DNA from 3 places in the Lentilactobacillus buchneri genome. Region 1 is predicted to be linked to each of the others. Evidence: riboswitches for the same ligand, from Rfam matches in the RefSeq annotation. Region 1 holds a riboswitch; each other region holds the start of a gene.

The links. A riboswitch is a leader RNA that binds a small molecule or an ion and turns the genes downstream of it on or off. The one in region 1 is predicted to bind thiamine pyrophosphate.
Region 2: another riboswitch for thiamine pyrophosphate. It lies ahead of KE627_RS03970 (ECF transporter S component); the one in region 1 lies ahead of thiS (sulfur carrier protein ThiS).
Region 3: another riboswitch for thiamine pyrophosphate. It lies ahead of thiW (energy coupling factor transporter S component ThiW); the one in region 1 lies ahead of thiS (sulfur carrier protein ThiS).

The regions. Positions count from the first base shown of each region.
Region 1 is NZ_CP073066.1:1,462,112-1,465,924, reverse strand. It holds gene thiE (thiamine phosphate synthase) at 223-855, opposite strand; TPP riboswitch at 1,000-1,092, shown strand; gene thiS (sulfur carrier protein ThiS) at 1,220-1,417, shown strand; gene thiF (sulfur carrier protein ThiS adenylyltransferase ThiF) at 1,715-2,362, shown strand; gene KE627_RS06965 (thiazole synthase) at 2,376-3,152, shown strand; gene KE627_RS06960 (Zn-dependent hydrolase) at 3,163-3,813, shown strand, end outside.
Region 2 is NZ_CP073066.1:803,866-807,678, forward strand. It holds gene KE627_RS03960 (linear amide C-N hydrolase) at 1-902, shown strand, start outside; gene KE627_RS03965 (Cof-type HAD-IIB family hydrolase) at 894-1,700, opposite strand; TPP riboswitch at 1,804-1,893, shown strand; gene KE627_RS03970 (ECF transporter S component) at 2,030-2,620, shown strand; gene KE627_RS03975 (ABC transporter ATP-binding protein) at 2,638-3,813, shown strand, end outside.
Region 3 is NZ_CP073066.1:998,865-1,002,677, reverse strand. It holds gene KE627_RS04885 (shikimate kinase) at 1-497, shown strand, start outside; gene aroE (shikimate dehydrogenase) at 499-1,371, shown strand; TPP riboswitch at 1,438-1,537, shown strand; gene thiW (energy coupling factor transporter S component ThiW) at 1,576-2,106, shown strand; gene KE627_RS04870 (LacI family DNA-binding transcriptional regulator) at 2,093-3,106, opposite strand; gene KE627_RS04865 (IS30-like element ISLpl1 family transposase) at 3,178-3,813, opposite strand, start outside.

The sequences.
Region 1 (3,813 bases):
CCTTTGGTGCCTTCGATAAAACAGCTACTCATTACGAGTAGCTGTTTTTGGTTTCTTAAGCTGGAATTTAAATTCTAAATGAGGCCAATTGTAGCTGTCACTTATGATCCTGCAAGAAATACATTTTAAGTCAACAATGAACCAAAAGATTGTTTAGATTCCTTCTGCAGTATTTGCTGAATGTATGTTGCTTCTGGAACACTATTCGTGGCCCGATATAATTTACCCAATAGCTTCCTCAACCGCATCCCGCAACTCCCGGGTAGCACTCGCCGGATCGGCAGCCTTCATAATCGCAGAAACCACAGCCACCCCATCAACGTGGGCACCATCAATAGCCTCGACATTATCGGCCTTCAAGCCGCCAATCGCATACACGGGAATATCCACCAATCGTTTGATCTTACCAAGGGTTTCTACCGTCGTATGAACGGTCTTAACGTGTGTCGTGGTTGGGAAAATGGCTCCGGTTCCCAGGTAATCGGCGCCCATCTCTTCAGCTGCTTTAGCCTGCTTCAATGTCTTGGCCGTTGCACCGATAATCTTCTTGGGTCCTAAGATTCGGCGAGCGATGTCTACCGGCAAATCACTTTGACCAAGATGAACACCGGCGGCATCAACCGCTTGAGCAATGTCCAATCGGTCATCAATAATCAGGGGAATCTTGTACCGATCGGTAATGGCCTTTACCTTTAGAGCAAGTTCAAAAATTTCGCGGCTACTGCCCTCTTTTTGCCTAAGTTGGACCAAGCCAACCCCATTTTGCACACCCGCTTCAATCGCGCCAAAGAATTGTTCATCAGTCAATCCGGTGTGGTCCGTCACCAAATAGAGTGGTCGATTTGTTAGTTTCACAATCATTTCCTCCAATATTTTCTCATTTGCCATCAGTGTAAATGAACCTCGGCAAAAAGTATAGAAGTATTTCTCACTTGACTTTCAGATTGTAAGCGGTTATAAATAGATTATGAGCTTGAGCAAAGTTTCAAGCCTAATTGAATATTTCGTCTGGGGTGCCTGAAACGGCTGAGATTACACCCATCGAACCTGATGTAGTTTGTACTGCCGAAGGAAGAGCGAATTTAATGTTGAATTTATTTTGACCTTAAACCTTCTTTTTGCAGAAAAGAAGGTTTTTCTTTTCTGTGAATCGAACTTAATGTTGAAAAGACATCCACTGACCTCTTTCTTCGGAATCTGAAGAAAGGGGTCTTTTTGTATGGTGATGGTTAACGGTGAACAAGAATCCGGTATGGTTGGTCAAACAATCACCGAGTTCTTGAAACAAAGAGAAGCACCAATTGAAAACATCGTCGTCGAACAGAACGGCAAGATTGTCCACCGCTCTGAATTTGACACAACTAAAATTGCCGACAACGACAAACTGGAGTTAATCTCGTTTGTTGGTGGCGGTTAGGATGGTGGTTCCAAGCAGGAGTCTCCTTGTAAGCACCTCGGAAGCAAATCCCCAAAACCAGGGAATTTACTTCCGAGGAGACTTACAATCCGACGGCCGTGAAACGCCTAGCCTACTTGGCGACTCCTAACCGCTTGGATCCGCTCACTGATTAGGACAGCTCCTCCAAGCAGGAGTCTGCCTGTAAGCACCTTCAAGATAAATTCCAAAACCGGGAATTTCTCTTGAAGGAGACTTACACTCCGACTCCTAACCGCTTGGATCCGCTCACTGATATAAAAGGAGTCGATTGACAACATGCAAGAACCAGAAATTCAAGGAATGAGTTACGATGACGTTTATCTCGGCATGAAAGAACGCAATGTTAAGGGGTCAACTGACAAATTAGCTGCCGCTCACGTCACGATTGCCGGGGCCGGTGGTTTAGGGTCCAATATCGCGATTGCGCTGACCCGGATTGGCGTCGGCCACTTGACGTTGATTGACTTTGACACAGTTGAGCTCAGTAACCTCAACCGTCAGCAATTTAAACTCAGTCAGGTGGACATGCCAAAAGTTGTGGCCTTAAAGCAAAACCTGCAGGAATTTAATCCGTTCGTGGAAATTCAAATTCACCAAACTAAAGTGACTCATGACAACGTCAAAGAATTGTTCGAAGACGCTGACATCATCACTGAAGCGTTCGATAACCCTGCTGCCAAGGCGATGCTGCTGGATGCCGCATCCGAGTTCTATCCCGACAAGCCAATTGTGATGGGCACCGGGATGGCCGGCATTCACAGTTCCAACACGATTACCACCAAGCATCCCCGCAAGAATTTATACATCGCTGGTGACGGTGAATCCATGGGGGCTGAGGGCTTGATGGCACCGCGGGTCATGATTGCGGCCGGTCACGAAGCCAATATGATTACCCGGTTAATTTTAGGAGATACAGAAATCTGAGGAGGATTTATTCATGGCAAACGAAAAAGATGAGTTAATGATTGGCGGACACGCCTTCACATCTCGATTTATTTTAGGTTCAGGAAAATATTCATACGATTTGATTGATTCAGCCATTAATAACGCCAAGGCACAAATCATCACGATGGCCCTGCGCCGCAACAAGACCGGCAAGGAAAACATCTTAAACTACATTCCTGAAGGCATCACCATTTTGCCCAACACGTCAGGCTCGACCAACGCTGAAGAAGCCATTCGGACTGCGCGAATTGCCCGTGAACTAAGCGGCAGCAATTTCATCAAATTGGAAGTCGTTCCCGACAAGAAATATTTGATGCCGGACAACTACGAAACCCTCAAGGCAACCGAAGTTTTGGCTAACGAAGGCTTCATCGTCATGCCGTACATGCTGCCGGACTTGAATGTCGCTCACCAGTTGGTCGATGCCGGAGCTGCCACCGTCATGCCTTTGGGCGCACCAATCGGTACCAACAAAGGATTGTCCACCAAAGACTTAATCCAAATTTTGATTGACGAAATTGACCTGCCAATTATCGTTGACGCCGGCATTGGTCGACCAAGTCAAGCTGCCGAAGCCATGGAAATGGGTGCCGCAGCTGTCATGGCCAACACCTCAATGGCGACCGCCGGCAACATTCCGTTAATGGCCGAAGCCTTCAAGCCGGCCGTTGAAGCAGGCCGCAAAGCTTACTTAGCAAAACCAGGCCGGGTCATCGAACACGGGGCGGTTGCCTCATCGCCACTTACTGGTGTCAGCGCGGTAAAATAGGGGCGGTCATATGACAACAACCCAATTAACTGAACTCGCACATCGTTTAGCGACAATCAACCAATTTAAGACCAACGAAGCCGGTCAAAACCGGCTGGTCTATTCACCAACCTGGGTTGAGGCTCAAAGACAAGTCATCAAATGGGGGCTTGAGCTTGGCTTTCAGGTAAGCGTTGATGACTTTGGGACTGCCTATCTGGATATGCCGGGAACCACAGAACCGGAAGCAGTCATTGCGACCGGCTCACACATTGATACTGTCGCGCAAGGCGGTCAATATGACGGCTTGTACGGGGTACTTGGTGGCCTTCAGGCAATTGAAAATCTGGTAACAGAATTCGGCCGTCCGCAGAAAACGCTTCGACTGATTTCATTCAGCGAAGAAGAGGGCAGCCGCTTTCCGGATACCTTTACCGGTTCGAAGCACTATACCGGCCAACAGGTGGATTTGACGATGAAGGATCCTGCCGGCATTCAATTTGATGATGCTCGAAAACAGGCGGTTATCAAGTTGATGCTCGCTGGCGTTCACCACCAACTGCCGGATTTACCGGACACCTTTACCGAACTGCACATCGAACAGGGACCGCGATTAATTGACCAGGGTTTACAAATCGGCTTGGTTAAAAGCATTGTCGGCCAACGCCGGTACACCGTCACC
Region 2 (3,813 bases), 660 kb from region 1:
AACATGTCCTCCTGGCACGGACCATGGACTTCCCCGTCAAAGCGGCTTGGAAACCGGTCCTGATTAACCAGCCAAATTATGTAACCGCTTTATCGGGAACCCGCCCGATCAAATATCCTTACATTGGTGGCGGCCGCACTGAAGAAAATGACAACATCTTGGTTGCAGACGGCGTCAACACCCAAGGCCTGAGCTGTGCCGAGTTGATGTTTCCCCTGAAAGCCCATTATTTGGACAATGAAGTGGATGACAAGCTCAATTTGACCCCTCAGGATTTCTTACCCTGGGTGCTGGGCGAACACGCTTCACTCGAAGAAGTCAAAGCAGACTTGAAGAACATCGCCCTGATTGGCAAATACTGGATGGCCGGCAAAGAGGTCTTTTCATTTCACTGGATTCTGACTGACAAATCAGGTCAGACACTGATCCTGGAGCCAACGGTTGACGGCCTGGAAGTCATTGAGGACTCAATCGGCGTCATGACCAACTCGCCCACTTATCCGGAACATATGGCCCGACTGGAAAAGAAGCTGAAAGTGACCAATCAACAGTCCCTGGCCGCAAAAGCACAACAAATCATCATGAGCCAAGACCTGCCCAAAGCAACCAACACCCCAACCACCAGATTTCTGGTAGCTGCAGTGAACAAACTCGGCACCCAGCCCAGCCGGACCCAGTACGAAGCCAGAAATCGCCTGTTCAACGTTTTAGATGAAGTGGCAATTCCCTACAAGCCGTCAATGGACGACCATCCCAATTTCAACTATACCCATTATATTTCTGTGTTGGATTCAACCGACCAGACTTATTACTTTAGGTATCACGATTCCAGACAGCTGTTGTCCTTCTCGTTAGCTGACCTGGTCGAGGAATATCCCAACACCAGCCGCTTCTTAGCTTAAGTAGTCAGCGATTTTTCGTTGGACACCCTGCTCATTATTGGAATAAGCCGTTACCTGCTCAACTTTTTGAAGCAAATCGGCAGCAGAATTCTTCATGGCGTATCCCTCACCGGCAGCGTTGACCATTTCAAAATCATTGCCGTTATCTCCGAATGCTGCAACATCGTCCAAGGTCAATCCCCAACTTTGCAGGAGCATTTCAATTCCGGTTAGTTTGTCGGTACCGTCAACCATGACGTCCAAGCCGTTCATCCCAGAAGAAATGGCGTTTAACTGGCCGCTGAATTTGTGATTGAATTCATCCTGCCGCTTGAGCACGCCGCCTTCTTCCCAAGTGATGTCGAGCTTATAAATTGAGTCGAAGACCAGCCGCAAATCAGCCATCGACTGCATATTTTCGTAGAAATATTTGGAAGCCTGGAAGCGATCGGAATTCTCGGGTAGGTTGCAGTACGTGCCGTTTCGACCGACTAGGATCACTTCGGCGCCGGCAAAACTGGGTTCACTTAAAATCCAATCCAGGGCTTTCTTCAAGACTAAATGGTCAATGATCTCTTCGTGGATGATCACCCCTCGTTCGTCGATGACTAATGCACCGTTGTTACAAACGTATGAGATCGGGCCGTGGACATTTTTGAACAGTCCCAACAGATGCTGGTATTGGTTACTGCTGGCGGAGATGAAGTGCATCCCCTTATCCCCCAATTGATCCAATTGCTGTTGGAACTGTTGCTCATCAAAAGTTCCCTGATCATTCAAAAATGTTCCGTCCATGTCGCTTGCAATCACTTTCACCACAATGACTCCTCCATTCAAATTTCGATAATTGGTTATACTCTCATTTTAAGGGATTAGTTTGGTTTGTAAATTATTTTTATATCTTGTATACTGAATTTGATCATACAACTATCTGGGGTGCCTTATTGGCTGAGAAAAACCCATCGAACCTGATCTGGACAATTCCAGCGAAGGGAGCATGCTCCGTTGTATTTAGATGGATAAATTGCAATTAGATGAATTTCTGAGGCCAGGGCAAAACGACCAGTTTTGTGCCTGGCCTCTTTGTGTGCTCAGCAATTGGACTTTCAGTGACTTATTTGATCAAAATCATATTTGGAGGTCTTGTTATGGATAACAAGAGTCAAGCAACCGGCGGCAAAAAGCAAAGCCAATGGACGCTTAGAAACATTATTTTAATTGCCTTAATTGCTATTTTTACTGGTATTATTTTTTGGGGAGCCGGCTTTTTATACACCGGATTGACTGTTGCCCTGACCCCATTTGGAATGGCCCCATTTGCCAATGACCTGTTGATGGGCCTGTGGTGCATGGCTGGTCCATTAACCGGATTCATTATTCGCACGTTCGGTTCAGCCTTCTTGGGTGAATTCCTGGGGGCTTCGGTTGAAGTCTTCCTTGGCGGTCAATGGGGCGCAGGCGCCTTTATTTCCGGCTTGGTCCAGGGAATTGCTTCTGAACTCGGTTTCACACTGACCGGCTACAAACGCTATGACTGGTTCGGATTGAATGCGTCAATCTTCACTACGGTTGTTTTGACATTTGCCTGGGACATGATTCGAAATGGTTATGACAAATTCAGTCTGCCACTGCTCTTGGGACTATTCGTCACCCGTTATATTTCAACCTTTATCTTCGCCGGTGTCTTGACCAAGATGATTGTTAAATTATTGGATCGTAGTAAAGCAATTAACTTGTAATTATAGGGGATTTGATCATGACTGATGTTTCAATTAACCATTTCACTTTTCACTATCCACAAAGCGACGTCAAGGTCTTAAACGACATTAATCTGACCTTCAAGAGTCATCATTTCTCACTGCTGTCCGGACCATCCGGCAGCGGCAAGTCCACCCTGCTGTACTTTATTGCCGGCCTATACCCGCATTTTATCGGGATTGATGCAGTCGGTGAGATCAAATTTGGCGACACCAACATCAAGGATATCCCCCGGGAAAAAATCAGCCAGTCAGTGGCGATGATGTTCCAAAATCCCAATCAGCAATTCGCGATGGACACTGTCGTTCACGAAATGACGTTTGTCTTGGAGAACTTGCGGATTGCGCCGGATAAAATGGATAACATCATCAATGACGCCCTGGAATTCTGTGGCATCAAGCGGCTGCGTTCGCGGGTGATCAACACCTTGTCCGGTGGTGAAAAGCAGCGAGTGGCTTTGGCCTGCATCGTTGCCATGGATCCTCAGGTGATCGTGTTGGATGAACCGTTTGCCAGCATTGACCCGGGGTCGAGGGAAGATTTGATTAACAAATTAAAATTACTCCAACAAGAACACGGCAAAACCATTATTTTAGCCGACCATGATTTGACCAGTTATCGGGGCTTGGTGGATGAATTCTACTATTTGGATCCGGATACCCATCAAATCAGCCTTTTGGATGACCAACAAGCTGAACATTTCTTCAAAAACTTCGAATCCACTCAACAGATGCACAAACGAGTTGAGATTCCCACTGGCGATGACCATGCAATTATCAAGCTCAGCGATTTTAAATTGGAGCCGCACGCCTCACTGCTATTGACCCTGAACCACTTTGATTTTTATAAAGAAAAAACCACTTTGATCACCGGCGCCAATGGCATCGGCAAATCCACCCTGTTTAACGCGTTGACCAAACTGCTGCCCTATAAAGGGACCATCGTCTTTGACGGCAAGGATATCCAAAAAATTCGGCCGTTGCCGTATGCGAAGAAAGTGACGCTACTGTTCCAAGATGCCGAAAACCAATTTTTGAACATCACGGTCAAAGAGGAGCTCGATTTGTCACTCGCCAATCGAACGAATACCGACTACACGCAAGCTGACGTTGATGACATGCTCAGCAAGCTTGATATGGCGGGTAAAGACGACCGCATCGTGTATTCGTTAAGT
Region 3 (3,813 bases), 460 kb from region 1:
TGGGAAGCGGCAAAACCACCGTCGGCAACTTATTGGCACAGAAACTCGGCTTGCCATATCACGATCTGGACGATGTCATCGTGGAAACGGCCGGCAAGTCAATTAAACAGATTTTTGCTGATGACGGTGAGCCGGCATTTCGGCAGCTGGAACATGATGCTTTGAAAGCGTCTTTGGCAGATGATGGGATCTTGGGAACTGGTGGCGGCACGCCGATTCAAGCTGCCAACTTTGAGTTGTTAAAGGCCAGTGATGTCCCAGTCGTGCTTCTTGATGTGATGCCGGAAACAATCATTGACCGATTGAAGAATGATACCGACCGGCCGTTAGCTCAACAGCTCGGGCTGGATGGACTGGTGGATTTGAAAGGTCAACGGGACACTTTATACCAACAGGTGAGTGATTTTCGAATCGCCACCGATGATTTGGCGCCCCTTGAAGTCGTTGACGTCATTAACCAAGAGGGCATTTTGAAGATGTCGTTTGGGAGGAATTAAAATGATCGATGGACACACAAAATTATTTGGCTTATTAGCCCATCCGGCTGCTCACAGCTTGTCGCCGTTGATTCACAATACCAGCTTCCAAGTGACAGGGATCAACGGGATCTATTTGGCCTTTGACGTGACGTCTGCCGGGCTCGCCGACAGCTTGGCGGCGATGCGGGCGATGCACATTGGCGGTTTTAATTTATCAATGCCGCTGAAGACCGACGTTTTGCCATTGCTTGACGAAATTACCCCACGAGCTGAGCGCCTATCTGCCGTTAATACGGTCATTAACCGCGATGGTCGACTGATTGGTGACAGTACCGATGGGCAAGGCTGGGTAGATGCTCTCAAGCAGGATGATATGACCATCGATGAAAAGGTCGTGACCGTTTTAGGTGCCGGTGGTGCCGGGCGGGCGATTATTTCCGCTGCCGTCGACGCAGGGGCGAAGCAAGTTTATGTATTTAAACGGACCAACGATCTTTTTGAAGCCAGAAAAGAACAGTTGGAAGGGTGGTCGGATGTCGTCACTGTCCTGCCTTATGAGGATGAAGGGCTGATTGCCGAAGCGTTTGATGAAAGCCAAATTATTGCCAATGCGACCAACGTTGGGATGGCCGGCGATCAATCGCTGCCAGTTAGTCAGTCCGTGATGAACCATTTGACACCGCAACACATTGTGTCCGACGCCATTTACTTTCCACTCGAAACGCCGTTCATCCATGCAGCCAAGCAACGCGGGAGTCGTACATATAATGGGATTGGGATGCTGGTGAATCAAGCCGCCGGTTCCTTTTTGGAGTGGACAGGACAGCGAATGCCGATTACCCCAGTGATCGAAGCCGTTCATCAGGCCGGCTTACAACGGTCGAAGAATTAAGGGGCTAAATGACCGACAAGCATTCTGTTTTCGGTTATACTTAATGAAGTGTCGAAATTAAATATCAGATAACATTAGGAGAGCCAATCGGCTGAGACGGAACATCTTCGGACCCTTCGAACCTGATCTGGTTTGCGCCAGCGTAGGGAAGTGTTAAAAGAAGCCAAAAGCCTCCTTTTGTTATCTAACGAAAGGAGGCTTTTTATGCACAGAAATATGACTTATAAAATGGTGCTAACGGCGATTCTATCTGCGATCGGCGTGGTCGGCGGCAGTATGTTTGAGTTCACTGTCGGCGTTGCCAAAGTGGCCCCGATGCAGCATTTGATCAATTTGATTTCCGGTGTCCTGGTTGGCCCATGGTGGGCAGTCACCCAGGCATTTATCACTTCATTAATTCGTAATTTATTGGGAACCGGAACTATCCTGGCATTTCCAGGCAGTATGATCGGTGCGTTCTGTGTCGGCTGGCTTTTCCAGAAAACCAATCGACTGATTATTGCGGCATTTGGTGAATTGATCGGCACTGGCATCATTGGTGCAATCGTTGCTTATCCGATTGCCAGTTGGATGATGGGAACCACCGGTGCGATTTATCTGTTCATTCCCAGTTTCTTCTTGAGTGCCTTGGTCGGTGTTATCTTCGGCTATATCATTCTCAAGAGTATTTGGAAACGGATCATTGTACCTCAACAGGACAAATTGGGGATCGGACGCAAGACTAATCGGGATTAAACGTTTCCCGGTAGTGGAATTTGCCAGGGATGATATTTCTGACGTGCCAATCCCGTGGGAACTTGACGAGGGTCTCGGCGTGCAGGACTGCTGCGTACCCCAATTCAACTTTGGGCAGCCAAATGCTGGTGAGCGATGGTGTCAGGTACGAAGCGAATTCCAAGTCATCAAAACTGATGATTTTGACGTTTTTTCCAGGAACCACGTGGTGTTTGGCTAAGCCCTTCATCACCCCAATTGAGAGTGGGTCGGAAGCGACCAGCAGGCCGTCGAGTTGATTGCCATATTCATTCAGCAGGTCATCAGTGGCATCCATTGATTGCTTGGTAGTCCAGTCCGTCAATTTAACGATTGGCTGATGATGGTTGATCGAACACCATGTTTTATAGGTGAGGGTCCGTGCGTCATCAATGATACGACCCTGGCTGCCGTCCAAATTCACTTCATGACGGGAACCGCCGATAAAACCAATTGTTTGGGCATGCGGTGTCATTTCGTTCAAGGCTTTATCCGTTAGCTGAGCTAAATTCGTATCAACCGTATCGACAACGTCATCGACATCACTTCCGCCATCAACCAGAACGACGTTGGGATTAAATGATTTAATGGCGTTGATGGCGGATTTGGAAAGACTGCCAACGACGATGACGGCATCGTAAGCCGCAAAATCGTTTGGCTCAACGCCTTCATCCAACCTGACCACCCGCTTGATACTGATATTCTGAGATTTAGCAGCTTCATAGACCCCTCTGCGGACAAACCGCCAGTATTCATCGCGCGTTTCTTCTTTCAGACTGAGGGTAGTGATCAGCGCAAAGTTCAACTGATTTTTGTCCGGTTTGGGGGCTAGGGAGTATTTATAACCCAGCTTATCAGCAACTTCTCTCACTTTGTCGCGCGTTTCTTTTGCCACATATTCGCTTTTATCCGGACTCAGCGCGCGCGAGACGGTCCCGGGTGAGACCTGCGCCAGTCGGGAAATGTCTTTGATTGTCGCCATCCATCTTCACTCCTCAATTGAATTGTATTACCTCTAGTTAAACACAATTAAATGTTTGGTAGATTGCAAATTTAATCCGAATTTTTTGACAAATTGGTCAGCATGACCTGATAAGGTGTTTGCCAGTCAAGTATTTTAAGTGGTCTCTGATTAATTTCGAGTAAGGTGGTTTTCAAGCCTTGAGCACTAATGTGCTCAAAATAAGTCCCCTTAGGATAAAAATAGCGTAAGTTCCGATTAAATCGTTCATTACTGCCGCGCTCAGCTGGCGTATAAGCATGGCAGTAATAGGTCTTAATACCATATTGTGATTCAAGTGATACTAGCCCACTAAACTCAGTGCCACGGTCCACAGTAAAGCTGTGCACCGGACCATTAAAAGTGGTTAGGAACTTAGTTAGTGCTTCATTAACAGTCGCTGTCGTCCGATCTTTTAACCGGTATGCCCAAAGGAACCGTGATTTGCGATCGATTAAAGTTAATAAAACTGCCTTACTATGCCCACGAGGACCAACGACTGTATCTAGTTCAAAATCGCCGATGCGATTACGTTGATTAATCATCATGGGACGCTGTTCAATTGATCGCCCCAAAGATTGATTATATTTGGATCGTTGGTCAACGTTACGCCGTTGGCGTACGCCATGTTCAGGTAGATCATTCAAGGAGAAATCAATTCTCCCCTGATTTAGCCAATTATAAATAGA